DNA from 3 places in the Variovorax sp. 05T418 genome. Region 1 is predicted to be linked to each of the others. Evidence: predicted binding sites of a transcription regulator. Region 1 holds the regulator's gene; each other region holds the start of a gene.

What was found. Region 1 encodes sigma-54, which starts transcription at its own class of promoters, with help from an activator protein. Its sites were predicted from a motif close to TGGCANGNAANCTGCTTT; they were not measured.
Region 2: the regulator sigma-54 is predicted to act here: its motif matches at 3,031-3,048, upstream of AC1DMS_RS26035 (isopenicillin N synthase family dioxygenase).
Region 3: the regulator sigma-54 is predicted to act here: its motif matches at 2,982-2,999, upstream of adh (aldehyde dehydrogenase).

What each region holds. Positions count from the first base shown of each region.
Region 1 is NZ_JBFTLJ010000011.1:81,288-86,752, reverse strand. Features, by position in the region: gene AC1DMS_RS21700 (YceI family protein) at 1-168, shown strand, start outside; gene AC1DMS_RS21695 (LysE family translocator) at 187-834, shown strand; gene AC1DMS_RS21690 (phospholipase D family protein) at 845-2,449, opposite strand; gene AC1DMS_RS21685 (RNA polymerase factor sigma-54) at 2,460-4,052, opposite strand; gene lptB (LPS export ABC transporter ATP-binding protein) at 4,070-4,864, opposite strand; gene lptA (lipopolysaccharide transport periplasmic protein LptA) at 4,861-5,465, opposite strand, start outside.
Region 2 is NZ_JBFTLJ010000016.1:79,326-84,790, forward strand. Features, by position in the region: gene rutD (pyrimidine utilization protein D) at 1-789, shown strand, start outside; gene AC1DMS_RS26020 (malonic semialdehyde reductase) at 786-1,385, shown strand; gene rutF (NADH-dependent FMN reductase RutF) at 1,417-1,959, shown strand; gene rutR (HTH-type transcriptional regulator RutR) at 2,120-2,878, opposite strand; gene AC1DMS_RS26035 (isopenicillin N synthase family dioxygenase) at 3,081-4,085, shown strand; gene AC1DMS_RS26040 (VOC family protein) at 4,438-4,824, shown strand; gene AC1DMS_RS26045 (BMP family ABC transporter substrate-binding protein) at 4,892-5,465, shown strand, end outside.
Region 3 is NZ_JBFTLJ010000001.1:133,516-138,980, forward strand. Features, by position in the region: gene AC1DMS_RS00710 (MFS transporter) at 1-996, opposite strand, end outside; gene AC1DMS_RS00715 (sensor domain-containing diguanylate cyclase) at 1,186-2,691, opposite strand; gene adh (aldehyde dehydrogenase) at 3,075-4,595, shown strand; gene AC1DMS_RS00725 (hypothetical protein) at 4,726-5,166, shown strand; gene AC1DMS_RS00730 (hypothetical protein) at 5,284-5,465, shown strand, end outside.

The DNA of each region.
Region 1 (5,465 bases):
CGCTTCAACTGCTACCTGAACCCGCTCATCAACCGCCAGGTCTGCGGCGGCGACTTCGAGACGACGGTGCAGCGCAGCGACTGGGGCATCACCTGGGGCCTGAACTTCGGCTTCGAGAACAAGGTGAAGCTGCTGGTGCAGGTCGAAGCGGTCAATGTGCAGCAATAGAAGAAGAAGGAGGCAACCATGAGCGGCATCACGGTTCCGTTGCTGGGCATCGCGGGCGCGATGATCGTCGGGGCCATGAGCCCCGGACCGAGCTTCGTCATGGTGGCGCGCACCGCCGTGTCGTCGTCGCGCCGCGACGGCCTGGCCGCGGCGCTGGGCATGGGCGCGGGCGGCGTGGTGTTCGCGATTGCGGCGCTGGTCGGGCTGCAGGCGGCGTTCCTCGCGGTGCCGGCGCTCTACCTGGCGGTGAAGCTGCTCGGCGGCGCCTATCTTGTGTACCTGGGCATCCGCATCTGGCGCGGTGCGCGCGAGCCGCTGTCCACCGCGCAGGAGGAACGCGCGGCCGCAGGCACGGGCGGCAATGCACGGCGCGCATTTCTCCTCGGCATGGGCACGCAGGTCAGCAACCCGAAGACGGCGGTGGTCTACGCCAGCATCTTCGCGGCCTTCCTGCCGCGCGAGGTGCCGCTGGCGCTGGCGCTTGCGGTGCCGGCGGTGATCTTCTGCATCGAGACCGGCTGGTATGCGGTCGTCGCGCTGGCGCTGTCGTCGGCGGCGCCGCGCTCGGCCTATCTGCGCTACAAGGCCTGGATCGACCGCGCGGCCGGCGGCGTGATGGTGCTGCTGGGCCTCAAGCTGCTGTCGGGCGTGCGCAGCAGCAGCTGAGCCGCGCGGACTACAGCAGGCTCTCGGGCGTCAGCGGCGCCAGCATCTCGAGCATGGTGCGGCCCCAGAAATCGGAGTCGGGCTCCTCGTTCAGCACGGTGGTCCGGCCGGCCTCCTCCTCGCTGATCCACTCGATGCGCGCATTGCCGCTGTCCTTCGCAAAGCGCAGCCGGTAGGCGCCCTGCTGCTTCAGCACCTCGATGAGCTTGAGCGTCTGCTGCGCCATCTCGGGGCTGCGGATGAACAGGCCGATCTCGGTGTTGTGCGTTTCGGAGCGCGGGTCGAAGTTCATCGAGCCAACGAAAAGAACCTGCCGGTCGATCACCGCCGACTTGGCATGCAGCCGCCCCACCGAAGTGCCGAACAGGCCGAGGCGCACGCTGCGACGCGTGCGCGTGGTGCTCAGTTCGTACAGCTCGGCGCCGAGCTCGAGCATCTCGGGCCGGTAGCGGCGGTAGGCGGTGTGGACCAGCGGCTCGTCGGTGGCGGCGAAGGAATTGGTGACGATGCTGATCTTCACGTTGCGCCGGCGGATCTCGCGCATCACTTCGAGCCCCGCCTTGCCCGGGATCAGGTAGGGCGAGACGATGGTCACCTCGGAGCGCGCGCGGCGCATCTGCTCGACCACGTTGTAGCGCACGCTGTCGACGTCGAGCAGCGGCACGCCGCCGTACGAGGCGGTCTTGCCGATCACGCGCTCGGGCGAATCGGCATACGCCTCGGCCAGCGTCCAGATCAGGTCGAGCTTGCCGGCATCCAGGTCTTCGGCGATCGGGCTGTAGCCGAGCAGGTCGTTGGGCGCGGGCCGGGGCGGCGGCGGCGTGGTGTCCGGGCCGGTGGCGGTGTCGAAGCGCTTCTGCAGCTCGTCACGTGTCAGTGTGCTGGCCACCACCGACTGGACCGGCCGCACATAGACGCTGTTCCAGTACTGGTCGAACAGCGCGCCCAGGCGCGGAATCAGCGCGCCGGCGACGAAGGTATCGAGATCGAGAAAATTCTCGCCCGCCGTGCGCCTGAAATACTGGTTGCCGATGTTGCGCCCGCCCGCCACCGCCATCGCGCCATCGGCGATGAAGAGCTTGTTGTGCATGCGCCGGTTGACGCGGCTGAAGTCGAACAGCGAGGCGGTGAAGCGCCTGAGCAGGCTGCCGCGCCCGGCCGGAAAGGGATTGAACAGGCGCAGCTCGACATTCGGCGTGGCGGCCAGGCCGAGCAGCAGCTCGTCCTCGCCCGAGGTGTAGAGATCGTCCATCAGGAGCCGCACGCGCACGCCGCGCCGGGCCGCATCGCGCAGCGCGCGCAGCAGGTAGCGGCCGGTCTCGTCGTTCTCGATCTGGTAGTACTGCACGTCGAGCGTGCGCTGGGCGCGCCGCGCGAGCTGGATGCGCGTGTCGAAGGCGAAATCGCCGCCCGGCATCAGGCGAAAGCCGCTCAGGTCGGGGTCGGGCTGCGAGGCCAGCGCGATCTTGCCGAGCGCGGTGTCGGCCGAGGCGGCCATGGCCCGGGTGCCCGGGCGCGGCGCCTCGTCGGGCAGGGTGGCGCAGCCGGCGAACAGCAGCACCGCCGCCATGGCGAAGACCCATTGCCCACAGCGCGACAGCAGGCGACGGGCCATCGGCGGCTTTCTACAGCGCCTTGCGGAGGTTGGCGGGCGCGATGCGCAGGGCCTCGCGGTACTTGGCCACGGTGCGGCGCGCGCACTCGATGCCCTGCTCCTTGAGCATCTCGGAGATCTGGCTGTCGGACAGCGGCTTCTTGATGCTCTCGGAGCTCACGAACTGCTTGATCAGCGCGCGCACCGCGGTGCTCGATGCATTGCCGCCGGTCTCGGTGCCCAGCGCCGAGCCGAAGAAGTACTTGAGCTCGACCGTGCCGAAAGGCGTGGACATGTACTTGGCCGTGGTCACGCGCGAGATGGTCGATTCGTGCAGGCCGAGTTCGTCGGCAATCTCGCGCAGCACCAGGGGTCGCATCGCGAGCTCGCCGTGCACGAAGAAGCTCTTCTGCCGCTCGACGATGGCGTTGCTCACGCGCAGGATGGTGTCGAAGCGCTGCTGGATGTTCTTGATGAACCAGCGCGCCTCCTGCAGCCGCTGCGACAGCGCCTGGCTGCCCTCGCCCTTGTGCGACTTGAGCGCGCCGGCATAGATGTCGTGCACGCGCAGCCGCGGCATCACTTCGGGGTTGAGCATGACGCGGAACTTGGCATTGGTGCCGCGGCCGATCTTGGTGACGATCACGTCGGGAATCACGATGTTGCGCTCGACATCGACAAAACGGCGGCCCGGCTTGGGCTCCAGGCGCGAGATGACCTGCAGCGCCGAGCGCACCAGCTCTTCGTTGGTGCGCGTGAGCGTGGCCAGGCGCTTGAAGTCGCGCCGCGCGAGCAGCTCCATCGGCTGCTTGCAGATCGCGATGGCGGTCTTGCGCACCAGCGCCTGTTCCTCGGTCTCGCTTTCGCTGGCGAGCGCGCGCAGCTGGATGCAAAGGCATTCGCCCAGGTCGCGCGCGCCGACGCCGGCCGGCTCCAGGCTCTGCAGCAGGCCGAGCGCCACCTGGAAGTGGTGCACCAGCTCGTCGAACTGGTCGTTGTCGTCGCCCGCGAGGCCCGAGGCCAGCGCCGGCAGGGAGTCTTCGAGATAGCCGTCGTCGTTGAGCGATTCGATCAGGAAGCGCAGCGCGGCGCTGTCGTTCTCGTTGAGCCGCAGGCTCAGCGCCTGCCGGTGCAGGAAGGACTGCAGCGACTCCTGGCTGCGCGCGAGCTCGGTGGCGTCGGCGCGCTCGTCGTCGCCCAGGTTGTTCTGGCGCGCGGGGGCATCGCTGCCCCATTCGCTGTCGTCGGGCGCCATGTCGACGGTGCCGTCGCCTTCCCAGTCGGGCTCGCGCTCGGTGGCGTCGGCGGCGGGAACCTCGGACTCGGCCGTGGAGGCGGTTTCGCTGGACGTGGCGGTCGCGCTGCTGGCCGGGGCCGAGCTGAATTCGCCCTCGGCGGCTTCACCGGCCTCGTCGCGCGGCACCGGCGTGTCGATGGCGTCGAGCCCGAATTCCTCGCGCGCGGCTTCTTCCGCGGTGCGTTCGAGGAACGGGTTCTCGTCCAGCATCTGCTCCACTTCCTGGCTCAGTTCGAGCGTGGACAGCTGCAGCAGCCGGATCGACTGCTGCAGCTGGGGCGTGAGCGCCAGGTGCTGCGAAACGCGAAGGGACAGCCCTTGCTTCATGGAGACCGACTCCTCCCTTACATCCGGAAGTGCTCGCCGAGGTACACCCTGCGTACTTCGGCGTTGTCGACGATCTCCGAGGGTGTGCCTTGTGCCAGCACATGCCCGTCGCTGATGATGAACGCGTGATCGCAGATGCCCAGCGTTTCACGCACGTTGTGGTCGGTGATGAGCACGCCGATGCCGCGCTCCTTCAGGAAGCTGATGATCCGTTGGATTTCGATCACCGCGATCGGGTCGATGCCGGCAAAGGGCTCGTCCAGCAGGATGAAGCGCGGCTGCGTGGCCAGCGCGCGGGCGATCTCGACCCGGCGCCGCTCGCCGCCCGAGAGCGCGAGCGCGGGCGAATCGCGAAGATGGTCCACCCGCAGGTCGGCCAAAAGGCCCGAGAGGCGCTCCTCGATGCGCTGCTTGGTTAGCGGCGCGGGCTTGCCGCTGGCGTCGGGCTCGCGCTGGAGCTCGAGCACGGCGCGCACGTTTTCCTCGACCGTGAGCTTGCGGAAGATCGAGGCTTCCTGCGGCAGGTAGCTCAGGCCCATGCGCGCGCGCCGGTGGATCGGCATGTGGGCGATGGGCTCGCCGTCGATGGTGATCTCGCCCGCATCGGCCCGCACCAGCCCCACGATCATGTAGAACGAGGTGGTCTTGCCGGCGCCGTTGGGGCCGAGCAGCCCGACGACCTCGCCCTTTTGCACGTCGAGCGAGACATCCCGCACGACCTTGCGGCTGCCGTAGCTCTTCTGCAGGCCGCGCACCACCAGGCGGCTGCCCGGCGTGCCGTCGGCGTTCTGGGTTCCAGCGGCTTCGATCACTTGCGCCTTTCCCCGTCGCCGCCCAGCGTGGTGCTCGAGCGCAGGCCGGCACCGGGTGCCGGCTGGGGCGCGGCCGCCGCTGGCGCGGCCCGTCCGCCGGCGGGCGCCGAGGCTCCGGGCGCCGGCGCGGTGGCGCTCTTGGGCGTGAGGATGGTCCGCACGCGTCCGCCTGGGGGTGCGTTCACGCCCGTGTTGGGCGGCACGGTGGAACCGTTGACCGTGTAGGTGTCGTTGCTCTGGTCGTAGACGATGAGCGCGCCGGTGCTCTCGTCGTTGGGCGTGGCGCCGATCAGCCGGCGCATGACGGCATTGCGGATGAACTTGACGTTGTCGGCGCGGCTGTCGTATTCGATGACCTCGGATTCGCCCTCGATCCACTCGTCGGGCGCATTGCGCTTCTGCTTGTAGTAGGCCCTTTTGCCGGGCGCCGCCGTGACCACGCCGTACTGGTAGCCCTCGGCGTCCTGGCGCACGTCGATGCGCGCGCCGCGGATGATGATCGTGCCCTTGGTGACCAGCACGTTGCCCGTGAACACGCTCGTCTGCTTGAGATCGTCGTAGCGCATTGCATCGGATTCGATGTTCATCGGCTTGCTGCGGT
Region 2 (5,465 bases), on a different contig from region 1:
TACGAAGTGCATGGGCCGGCCGATGGCGAGGCGGTGCTGCTGTCATCGGGCCTGGGCGGTTCGGCCGCCTTCTGGCAACCGCAGCTTGGCGCGCTGGTCGAAGCGGGCCACCGCGTGATTGCGTACGACCAGCGCGGCACGGGCCGCAGCCCCGCCGCGCTGGATGCGGGCTATGCCATTGCCGACATGGCGCGCGACGTGGTGCAGATTCTCGACGCCACGGCCACGCCGCGCTGCCACCTGGTGGGCCATGCGCTGGGCGGGCTCGTGGGCCTGCAGCTGGCGCTCGACGAACCGGCGCGCGTGGCCAGCCTGGTGCTGGTCAATGCGTGGTCGAAGCCCAACGCGCATTCGGCGCGCTGCTTCGATGCGCGGCTTGCGCTGCTCGATGCCTGCGGCCCGCGCGCGTACGTGGAAGCGCAGCCGATCTTTTTGTACCCCGCGGCCTGGTGCGCGGAACATGCGCAGCGCGTGGCCGACGAGGTCGACCATGCGTTTGCGCACTTCCCCGGAGAAGCCAACATGCGCGCGCGCATCGGTGCGCTGCGCGCCTTCGACGTCGATGCACGCCTGGGCGCCATCACCGCGCCCACGCTGGTGGCCGCCGCCATGGACGATGCGCTGGTGCCGTGGACCTGCTCACAGCGCCTGGCCGATGGCCTGAAGGACGTGACGCTCCACTTCCTGCCGCACGGCGGCCACGCGCACAGCGTGACCGAGGCCGCCGCCTTCAACCGCAGCCTGCTCGACTTTCTCGCCCGGGTCAGCGCACCCGGCGTTCCCGCATGACCATGATGAAACCCGCCCTCGACGACGCCGCACTGGCCCTTCTTTTTACCGAGGCGCGCAGCCACAACGGCTGGACCGCCGAGCCCGTGACCGATGCGCAGATCCGCCAGGTCTACGCGCTGGCCTGCATGGGACCGACCTCGGCCAACTGCTCGCCCGCGCGCTTCGTGTTCGTTCGCACGCCCGAAGGCAAGCAGCGCCTCGCGCCGGCGCTTTCGAAGGGCAACCTCAACAAGACCATGGCTGCGCCCGTCACCGTGATTGCCGCGTGGGACCGCAAGTTCTACGACAAGCTGCCCACGCTGTTTCCGCATGCCGATGCGCGCAGCTGGTTCACCGGCAGCCCCGAGGCCGCGCATGAAACCGCCTTTCGCAACGCCAGCCTGCAGGCGGCCTACCTGCTGCTGGCCGCGCGCGCGGTGGGGCTCGACGCCGGGCCGATGTCGGGCTTCGACAAGGCGAAGGTCGATGCCGCGTTCTTCGAGGGCACCGACTGGAGCGCCAACTTCCTGATCAACCTCGGCCATGGCGATTCGGCCAAGGTGTTCGGGCGCCTGCCGCGGCTCGGCTTCGACGAAGCCTGCGTCCTCGCCTGAAGCCCGTCTTCACAACGGAGACTTTTTTCTCATGCTGCCCAACGCAATGGCCTCCAACCACGTCATGCCGAGCGGTGCGCCGCCTGTGCTGCCCAAGGCCGACTACCGCAACGCCATGGCGCGGCTGGGTGCGGCGGTCAACATCATCACCACCGACGGGCCCGCAGGCCGCGCCGGGTTCACCGCCTCGGCCGTGTGCAGCGTGACCGACGAGCCGCCGATGCTGCTGGTGTGCCTGAACCGCTCGGCCTCGGTGTACCCCGCGTTCACGGCCAACGGCGTGCTGTGCGTGAACGTGCTGGCCGCGGGGCACCAGGCGCTCTCGGGCCTGTTCGGCGGCAAGACGCCGATGGACGAGCGCTTTGCCGCAGGCCGATGGAGCCGCAAGGCCACGGGCTCGCCGGTGCTCGAAGATGCCGCGGCCTCGTTCGACTGCCGCGTGGTGCAGGCCACGAGTGCGGGGACGCATGACGTGCTGTTTTGCGAGGCGTTGGCGATTGCGATTGGGGGGGCGGCGCAGAGCTTGATTTATTTCGATCGGCGGTATCACGAGATTGCAGCGCCGCCGCACTGACTTTCTTTCCTTTCCCCTCTCCCTTGTCTTCTCCCCTCTCCCTCCGGGAGAGGGTCAGGGTGAGGGCAGCGGCCTTTCCAACCGCAGCGCATCTTCCAACGCCGCCGGCCCTCACCCCAGCCCTCTCCCGGAGGGAGAGGGAGCAAGAGAGAGAAGCTCGTTAGCGCGGTGCAATGCCCTGCAGCACGATCCGCTGCACGTTCTCCACCGTCTGCTCGAAGAACGCCGGATCCTCCAGCGTATGCCCCGTCAGCGCCTGCACCTGCACGCCGAAATCCGCATAGTGCTGCGTGACGGCCCAGAGCGTGAAGATCAGGTGATGCGGATCGACCGCTGCGAGCTTGCCGGCGGCAATCCATGAACGGATGACCTCCGACTTGCGCTCCACCAGCGTGCGCAGCTCGCGGTCGAGCTCGTCGCGCAGGAGCGGCGCGCCCTGGATCATCTCGAGGCAGAACAGGCGCGATGCATCGGGCCGGTCGCGCGAGACCACGAGCTTGCGGCGGATGTAGCCACCGATGGCTTCGGCCGGGTCCTGCTCGGCGCTGAAGCCGCGCAGCGGTTCGAGCCACAGCGCGAGCAGGTCGCGCAGCACGTTGACGTACAGCTCCTCCTTGTTCGCGAAGTAGTAGAGCAGGTTGCTCTTGGACACATCGGCGCGCGCCGCCACTTGGTCGATGGACGTGCCATGCAGGCCAAAGCGCGAGAACAACCCAAGCGCGGCGCCGAGGATGGCGCTGCGCTTGTCCTCGATCTGGCGCAGCCTGCGGCTCACCGCGGATGCGCTGCGCACGGCGGGCTTCGCGCGCTTGCGCGCCGGGCCCTTCACCGGAAGGGTCACCGGGATCTTCACCGGGCTTTTTTTGGCCGGGATCTTCTTCGTGCTGCTGGCTGCGGCCAGCGCCTTGGTCTTCGGCATCTTCCCTCGCTTCATCGATTGCTTGCTGGTTCTTCTTTCAACGCGCACCACTGTAAGGCCGCGATGCATCGCGTTGCGCCAGCGCGGCCTTCGCGCGCCGCCGGCACGCACCATGCTGACGCGGCCAACGCGTTTTGTCCATTTGGTCCAACTGGCACAGACGTTGCATGGCGAAAGGCATGCCAAGCACGAGGACCGACACATGACAACGCTGCTGTCCGTACCCATCATCGATCTCGCGCCCTACTTCGCCGGCACGGCCGAAGGCAAGGCGCAGGTTGCGGCCAAGGTGGACGAGGCCTGCCGCAGCATCGGCTTTCTGGTCATCACCAACCATGGCATTCCGGCCGAGCTGATTGCGCGCGTGTCGCAACTCTCGCGCCGCTTTTTCGACATGCCGCTGGCCGAGAAGCGCAATGTCGACCGGCCGCGCGAGGACGCGGTGCGCGGCTACAGCGCGGTGGGCGAAGAGGGGCTTTCGTACAGCCTGGAAGAGGCCGCGCCCGGCGACCTGAAGGAATCGTTTTCCATCGGCCCCTCCAACGTGCCCGATGACGACTACCACCGCGGCCCCGCCGCCGGCCCGCACTTCGAGCCCAACAGCTGGCCGCCGATCGACGGTTTCCGGGAGGCTTATGAAAGCTACTTCGAGGCCATGAGCGATCTCTCGCGCTCGATGATGCGCATCTTCGCGCTCGGCCTTGCGCTGCCCGAGCCGTTCTTCGACGACAAGATCGACCGGCACATCAGCATGTTCCGCGTGCTGAGCTATCCGCCGCAGCGCGAAGCGCCGCTGCCGGGCCAGCTGCGCGCAGGCGCGCACAGCGACTACGGCAGCCTCACGATCGTGCTGCCCGACGACAAGGGCCTGCAGGTGTTCAACAAGGCGGGCCAGTGGGTCGACGTGCCGCAGGTGGAAGGCGGCCTGGTGGTCAACATTGCCGACCTGATGATGCAGTGGACCAACGACCAGTGGGTGTCGACGCTGCACCGCGTGGTCAATCCGCCGTTCGAGATGGCCAGCACCAACCGCCGCCAGTCGCTGGTGTTCTTTCACCAGCCCAACTACGACGCGATGGTCGAGTGCCTGCCGAGTTGCCTGGCACCGGGCGAGCAGCCGAAGTACGCACCGATTTCTTCGGGCGACCACCTGACCTCCAAGTTCGTCAAGCAGACGACCTTTGGGGGGACCAAGGTCGCGGTCTAAATGAAACCCCGCGATCGTTGTTGTTCGGGGCGCGCTCCCGCCGACGGGGTACCTTGCTCCGCGAATGTCCTCCGGCCTGCGGCCTCCCCCTTGATTTCGCTGCGCAAGGCACCCCATCGACGTGATCGTTATGCACAGCGGTCGTTGATCGGCCAGCACAGGAGCCGCGCCCATCGTGCACAGGACATCGGGTGCTCCCCGCAGCGAAATCAAGGAGGAGGCCGAAGGCCGGGGGACATTCGCGGAGGGGAGTACCCGGTGGCCTGTGCACGCGCCCTGAAAAGCGCCCTGAACAAGAGCGCCCCGAACAAGAGCGCCCCGAACAAGAACAACAGCGCCAAGAAAAACTGACATGCCCCACCTCTCCTACGTCAACGTCTTCGCCAAAGACGTGGCCGCGCTCAGCGGCTTCTATCAGCGCGTGTTCGGCTTCCCGGAGATCGAGGCCATTCGCTCGCCGATCTTCCGCGGGCTCGACACCGGCAAGTCGAGCCTCGGCTTCAACGCGCTCGATGCCTACGAGCTGCTGCACCTGGCCGAATTTTCCGACACGCGCGGCGTGAAGTTTCTGCTGAACATCGACGTCGACAGCAAGGACGACGTCGACCGCATGGTGCCCATTGCACTCGAGGCCGGCGCCACGCTGGTGAAGCCACCGTACGTCACCTACTACAACTGGTACCAGTCGGTGCTGCTCGACCCCGAGGGCAATGTGTTCCGCATCAACTTCATGATGTGACGCACGCGGCACGCCCTCTTCTTCTTTCTCCCCGTTCTTTGACATGCTCCCCACGAAAGGTTGCTCCATGCTGATGCTGCTGCGCACTCCCACCCACGGCTTCGCCTTCGGCCTTGCATCGGCGCTCGCGGCCGGCGGCGCATTGTTCACGCTGCCTGCCGTAGCAGCAGACGGCTTCACGCTCAAGGACAAGCCGAAAATCGCGATGCTCTACTTCGGCCCGAAGAACGACGGCGGCTGGACGCAGGCCTTCGACGAGGCGCGCGTGAAGATCGAGAAGGAGATCGGCCAGAAGATCCAGTTCGTCGAGAACGTGCCCGAAGACGCATCGGCCATCAAGCCCGCGGCCGAGAAGTTCATCCAGCGCGGCGCCAACATCGTGATCGGCACCGCCTTCGGCTATTCCGACAGCTTCAAGGACCTGGCCGCCAAGTACCCCGGCGTGGCTTTTCTCAACGGCTCGGGCACCACCAACGGCAGCAACCTCGAATCGTTCTACGGCCGCACCTACGAGAGCCAGTACCTGTGCGGCATGGCCGCGGGCGCGGCCTCCAAGACCGGCAAGCTCGGCTTCGTCGCGGCCAACCCCTTCGGCGTGGTGAACTGGACCATCAACGCCTTCGCGCTCGGTGCGCAGAAGA
Region 3 (5,465 bases), on a different contig from region 1:
CATGGCCAGCGCCGTGATGACGAGGCTGGCGGCCGTCAGGCGCCCCAGGTCCAGCCGCGCGACGAGCAGCCCGAACAGGCTGCCGCCGACGATGCCGCCGATGTTCAGCAGCACGCCGCCGGTGATGCCCTCGCGCGCCGACAGCCCCGCCGAGACCAGCAGCTTCGGCGTCCAGCTGAGCGCAAAGTAGAAGCCGAACATCAAGAGGAAGAACGCGGCCCACAGCAGCAGCGTCGAGCGCGCCAGGCCTGCGTTGAACAGGCTCGCCACCGTGGAGGCGGAGCGCTCGCCGGCCGGCGGCAGCGGCGGGAGTTCGGCCAGTTCGGGGCGCTTCATCTGGCGCAGCAGCGCGTTGAGCTTGCGCAGCGCGCCGGCGGGGCGCCTGGAGACGAGGAAGTCGACCGATTCGGGAAGGCGCCACAGCACCAGCGGAATCATCAGCGCCGTGGCCAGGCCGCCGAAGACGAAGACCGAACGCCAGCCGTAGTGCTCCAGCAGCACCGCGGCAATGCTGCCGCCGATGGTCGCGCCGATCGGATAGCCGGTCGCCTGCAGGGCCACCGCGGTGCTGCGCCATTTGTTCGAGGCGTATTCGGAGGTGATGACGCCCACGCTGGCCAGCATGCCGCCGATGCCCAGGCCGGTGAGCGCGCGCAGCGCCGCCAGCTGCGTGCTGCTCTGGGACAGCGCCGACAGCCCCATGCCGAGCGCGATCACCACCAGGCACAGCAGGATGACGGTTTGCCGTCCGAAGCGATCGGCCAGCGGCGCGAGGAACAGCGAGCCGGCAGCCATGCCGAACAGGCCGGCACTGAACAGCACGCCGAGCTGCGCGCCGCTGAGCTTCCACTCGGCCGACACGCTGGCCGCGGTGAAGGCCATGACCAGCACGTCGAAGCCGTCGAGCATGATCAGCGTGATGCAGATCGTGATCGCGCTCCACTGGAAGCGGCTCATGGGGCCTTCATCGAAGGTCTTGCGTAGATCGTGGGTCAAATTTTGTCTCCTTGTGCAGGGCAGCCAAGTACATTGCCGGCGCTCCTGGATTCAGTACACTGAACGACAATCAGTGTACTGAACCATCGCGGGTGGAATCAAGGGGCCAAGTACTGGGGTTTACCCTGCGTAGAGCCGCGGAAGGCTTCTTCGAAGCCGAGGGAAGGCGGGCTGAGGCTCAGACCCGCGTCACGCCGCCAGCGGCTGTCCGGTCGAGGCGCACACGCGGTTGCGTCCGCCCGACTTGGCGGCGTACAGCGCCTTGTCCGCGGACCGGATCAGTTCCTTGGGCTGGCCGCCGATGCCGGCCTGGGGACTGAGCGCATCCACGCCGGCGCTCAGCGTCACGAATCCGTCGGCGGTGCCCGCATGTTCGATCTTCAGCTCGCGCACGGCGCTGCGGATGCGTTCGGCCAGCATCACGGCGCCCGCGACGTCGGTGTTCGGCAGCAGCACCGCCAGCTCTTCTCCGCCATAGCGCGCCGCAAGATCTCCCGGGCGCCGCGACGCGACGCGCGCGATGGTGCGGCCGATGGTCTGCAGGCACTCGTCGCCCGCCGCATGGCCGTAGATGTCGTTGTATTGCTTGAAGCAATCCACATCCATCATGATCAGCGCCAGCGTGCTCGCGTTGCGCGCGGCGCGGCTGTATTCGCTGTCCAGCGCCACGTCGAACTGCCTGCGGTTCGCGAGCCCGGTCAGGCCGTCTTCCATGGCCAGGGTGTTGAGGGTCTTGTTGAGCGTTTCGAGCGCATCGCGCGCCTGCCGCAGCTCGGCCTCGGTGCGGGTCTGGAGCTGGAACTGCCGCACCAGGCGCCATCCGATGAAGCCGACGATCAGGCTCAGCAGAACGACGCCGCCCGAATGCCACAGCGTGTCGCGCCACCAGTTGGCCAGGATCTCGTCCTTGGACAGCGCCGCGGAAACGAACAGCGGGTAGTTGTCCAGGCGCCGGAAGCTGTTCAACCGTGTCACGCCGTCCTGCGCCGACTTGATGTAGGCCGTGCCGACCGGCCCATGCGCGGCGTAGGAGCGAAAGAGCTGGGTCTCCAGCATGTTCCGTCCCACCATGTCGGGGCTGTAGGGCCGCCGGGTCATCATGGTTCCGTTCTCGAGCACCAGCGCCACGGCGCCGGCCTGGCCGATGTCCAGGCTGTCGTAGAACCTGGAGAAGAAGTCGACGTGGATCGTCGCGAGCGCCACGCCGGCAAAGCTGCCGTCCGCATGGTTGATGCGCCGCGAAACCGGCACCAGCAGCCGGCCGCTGGTACGGCTTTGAACCGGAATGCCGATGTGCGGTCCGCGCTCTGCGTGCGTGCGGTGGAAGGCGAAGTACTCGCGGTCCGCGTTGTTCAGGTTCTCCGGCCGCGTGGGGCGGGAGTTCGCAATCCAGTTGCCGTCCTGGTCGTAGATGTGCAGGCCGTCGAGCTGGGGGAGCTCGGCAACGCGCAGGGCCAGCAGCTGGCGAAGCCGCGCCACGTCGGATGGATCGGTGCCGTCGTGCTCCACGCGCTCGACCATGCCGACCAGCACGGTGTCGGCCTTCTTGATCGTGTCGTCGGCCTGCTGCGCCATGGCGCGCGAGAGGTTCGACGTGGCCACGTTCATCTGCTGGAGCTGGTCGGTGCGCGCCTCCCAGCTGTTCCAGAAGTCGATCGCCAGCAGGCTGAGGCAGACGACGGCCACGAAAGCCATGGTCCGGGCGGTGATGGAGGGTCCGCGAATCACTACGCGCTTTCGGGGCAAGGAAGCATGGCGGCGGAAGGAAGGATGGGGTGGCTCGCCGAAGGCGAACGCGGCCCCAATGTATCCGAATGCGACGCCCAGCGCGCATCCGGCAGCCGCTTGATCTTGTGTGCCAGCGGCGGGTGTCTTGTCCCGTTTCGTGACAGCTGCTCACCGCGACACGCAGCGCTGTTGCAGCCTGGCGCAGGAAATCGGGCCGATGCATGTGCCAGATCGGGCGGATGGCCTCCAGGACCGCGTGGCATGGCCCGTGCAATGCAGCACCCGGGACCGCGCGGCATCCGGCTTGCGCGGCCGCCTTCCACCCCTTTACCCGACGGAGACAAGAGACCATGCAATACGCGAGCCCCAACACCCCCGGTGCCAAGATCGACTTCAAGCCGGCCTACGACAACTTCATCAACGGCAAGTTCGTGCCGCCCGTGAAGGGCCAGTACTTCGACGTGATCACGCCGATCACCGGCAAGCCCTACACGCGCGCCGCCCGCTCGGGCGCGGAGGACATCGAGCTCGCGCTCGACGCCGCCCACGCGGCCGCGGGCCAATGGGGACGCACCTCGCCGGCCGAGCGCGCCAACCTGCTGCTGAAGATTGCCGACCGCCTGGAGCAGAACCTCGAGCTGCTCGCCTATGCGGAAACCGTGGACAACGGCAAGCCGATCCGCGAGACGCTCAACGCCGACATTCCGCTGACCATCGACCACTTCCGCTACTTTGCCGGGTGCCTGCGCGCACAGGAAGGCGCGCTGAGCGAGATCGACGAGAACACCATCGCCTATCACTTCCATGAGCCGCTGGGCGTGGTGGGGCTGATCATTCCGTGGAACTTCCCGATCCTGATGGCCGCGTGGAAGCTCGCGCCCGCCATTGCCGCGGGCAACTGCGTGGTGCTCAAGCCCGCCGAATCCACGCCCGTGAGCATCATGGTGATGGCCGAGCTGCTGGCCGACCTGCTGCCGCCCGGCGTGCTCAACATCGTGAACGGCTACGGCCGCGAAGCCGGCATGGCGCTGGCGGGCAGCAAGCGCATCGCGAAGATCGCCTTCACGGGCTCCACCGCCACCGGCCGCGTCATCGCGCAGGCCGCGGCCGGCAACCTGATCCCGGCCACGCTGGAGCTCGGCGGCAAGAGCCCCAACATCTTCTTCGAGGACATCGCCGACGCGGACGACGACTTCTTCGACAAGGCCATCGAAGGCCTGGTGCTGTTCGCCTTCAACCAGGGCGAGGTCTGCACCTGCCCGTCGCGCGCGCTGATCCAGGAATCGATCTACGACAAGTTCATGGCGCGTGCGCTCGAGCGCATCAAGGCCATCAAGCAGGGCCATCCGCTGGACACCGACACCATGATGGGCGCGCAGGCCTCGGCCATCCAGATGGACAAGATCATGAGCTATCTCGCGCTCGGCAAGGAAGAGGGCGCGCAGTGCCTGACCGGCGGCGGCCGCGCGCAGCTCGGCGGCGAGCTGGCCGGCGGCTACTACATCGAGCCCACGCTGTTCAAGGGCCACAACAAGATGCGCATCTTCCAGGAGGAGATCTTCGGCCCCGTGCTCGCCATTGCCACCTTCAAGACCGAGGCCGAGGCGCTGGAGATTGCCAACGACACGCCCTACGGCCTGGGCGCCGGCGTGTGGACGCGCAACGGCAGCACCGCCTACCGCATGGGCCGCGCCATCCAGGCCGGCCGCGTGTGGACCAACTGCTACCACGCCTACCCCGCGCACGCCACCTTCGGCGGCTACAAGGAATCGGGCATCGGCCGCGAGACGCACAAGATGATGCTCGACCACTACCAGCAGACCAAGAACCTGCTCGTGAGCTATTCGCCGAAGAAGCTCGGCTTCTTCTGACGGCACGGCGGCGCCCGAAGATGACGGCGCTGTAATCCGGCCGACGGGAAACCGTCGGCCTGGATGGCTAGAGTGGCATGCATGCCCGTCGAATACGGACAGGCATTGCTGCTCTATCTACAATCCTCGCATGCACCGGGTTCGCCTCTTCGTCCTTTGGATCGTGATGTTTGCCGTGCCCTTCCAGGCGTACGCGGCTGCCGCCATGGTCTTTTGCGGACCGGGCCATGAGGGTGCTGCCCTGGCTGCTGCGGCAGCCGCCGCGCCGGCCGCTGCGCATCGGCATGCGCAGCAGGCGCACGGCGATGGGCATGCAGGCCATCAGCACCACGAAGCTGCCGCGCAGGACGCCGGGACATCTTCCGGCGACCAAAGCGCCCACGCCGACACCCACGCGTCGCCCGATGGCATGCACAAGTGCGGCACCTGCGGCGCCTGCCACGCCACCGCGCTCACCAGCACGCTGGAACTGATCGTGTTCCAGGGCCTTCCCCGCGCCGACCTCGCCGAGCCCGCCAGCACGGTGGCCACGGTCGCGCCGCGCCTTCTCGACAAACCTCCTCGCGCCTGAAGCGTTCGTGCGCCTGCGCGCGCCCGGTCACGGGCCGCAGCAGCGCGCATGCATCGCCTGCGTCACACCCCTTCGGGCGGCAGTGACGCGTTCCGTTCATGAACACGCGAGGATTCCATGTTCCATTCATTGCCGGCCCGTTGGCTGGCTGTTCTTCCGGCCATGGCAGCGGCGCTCGCTGCCGCGGCCCAGCCGGCACCGGCCTCCGCGCCGCGCGCTGAAGAGGCAGCCACCCGTGCGCCCACCACGCTGAGCTACAAGTCCGCGCTCGAGGGCTATCGGCCCTTCACCGACGACAA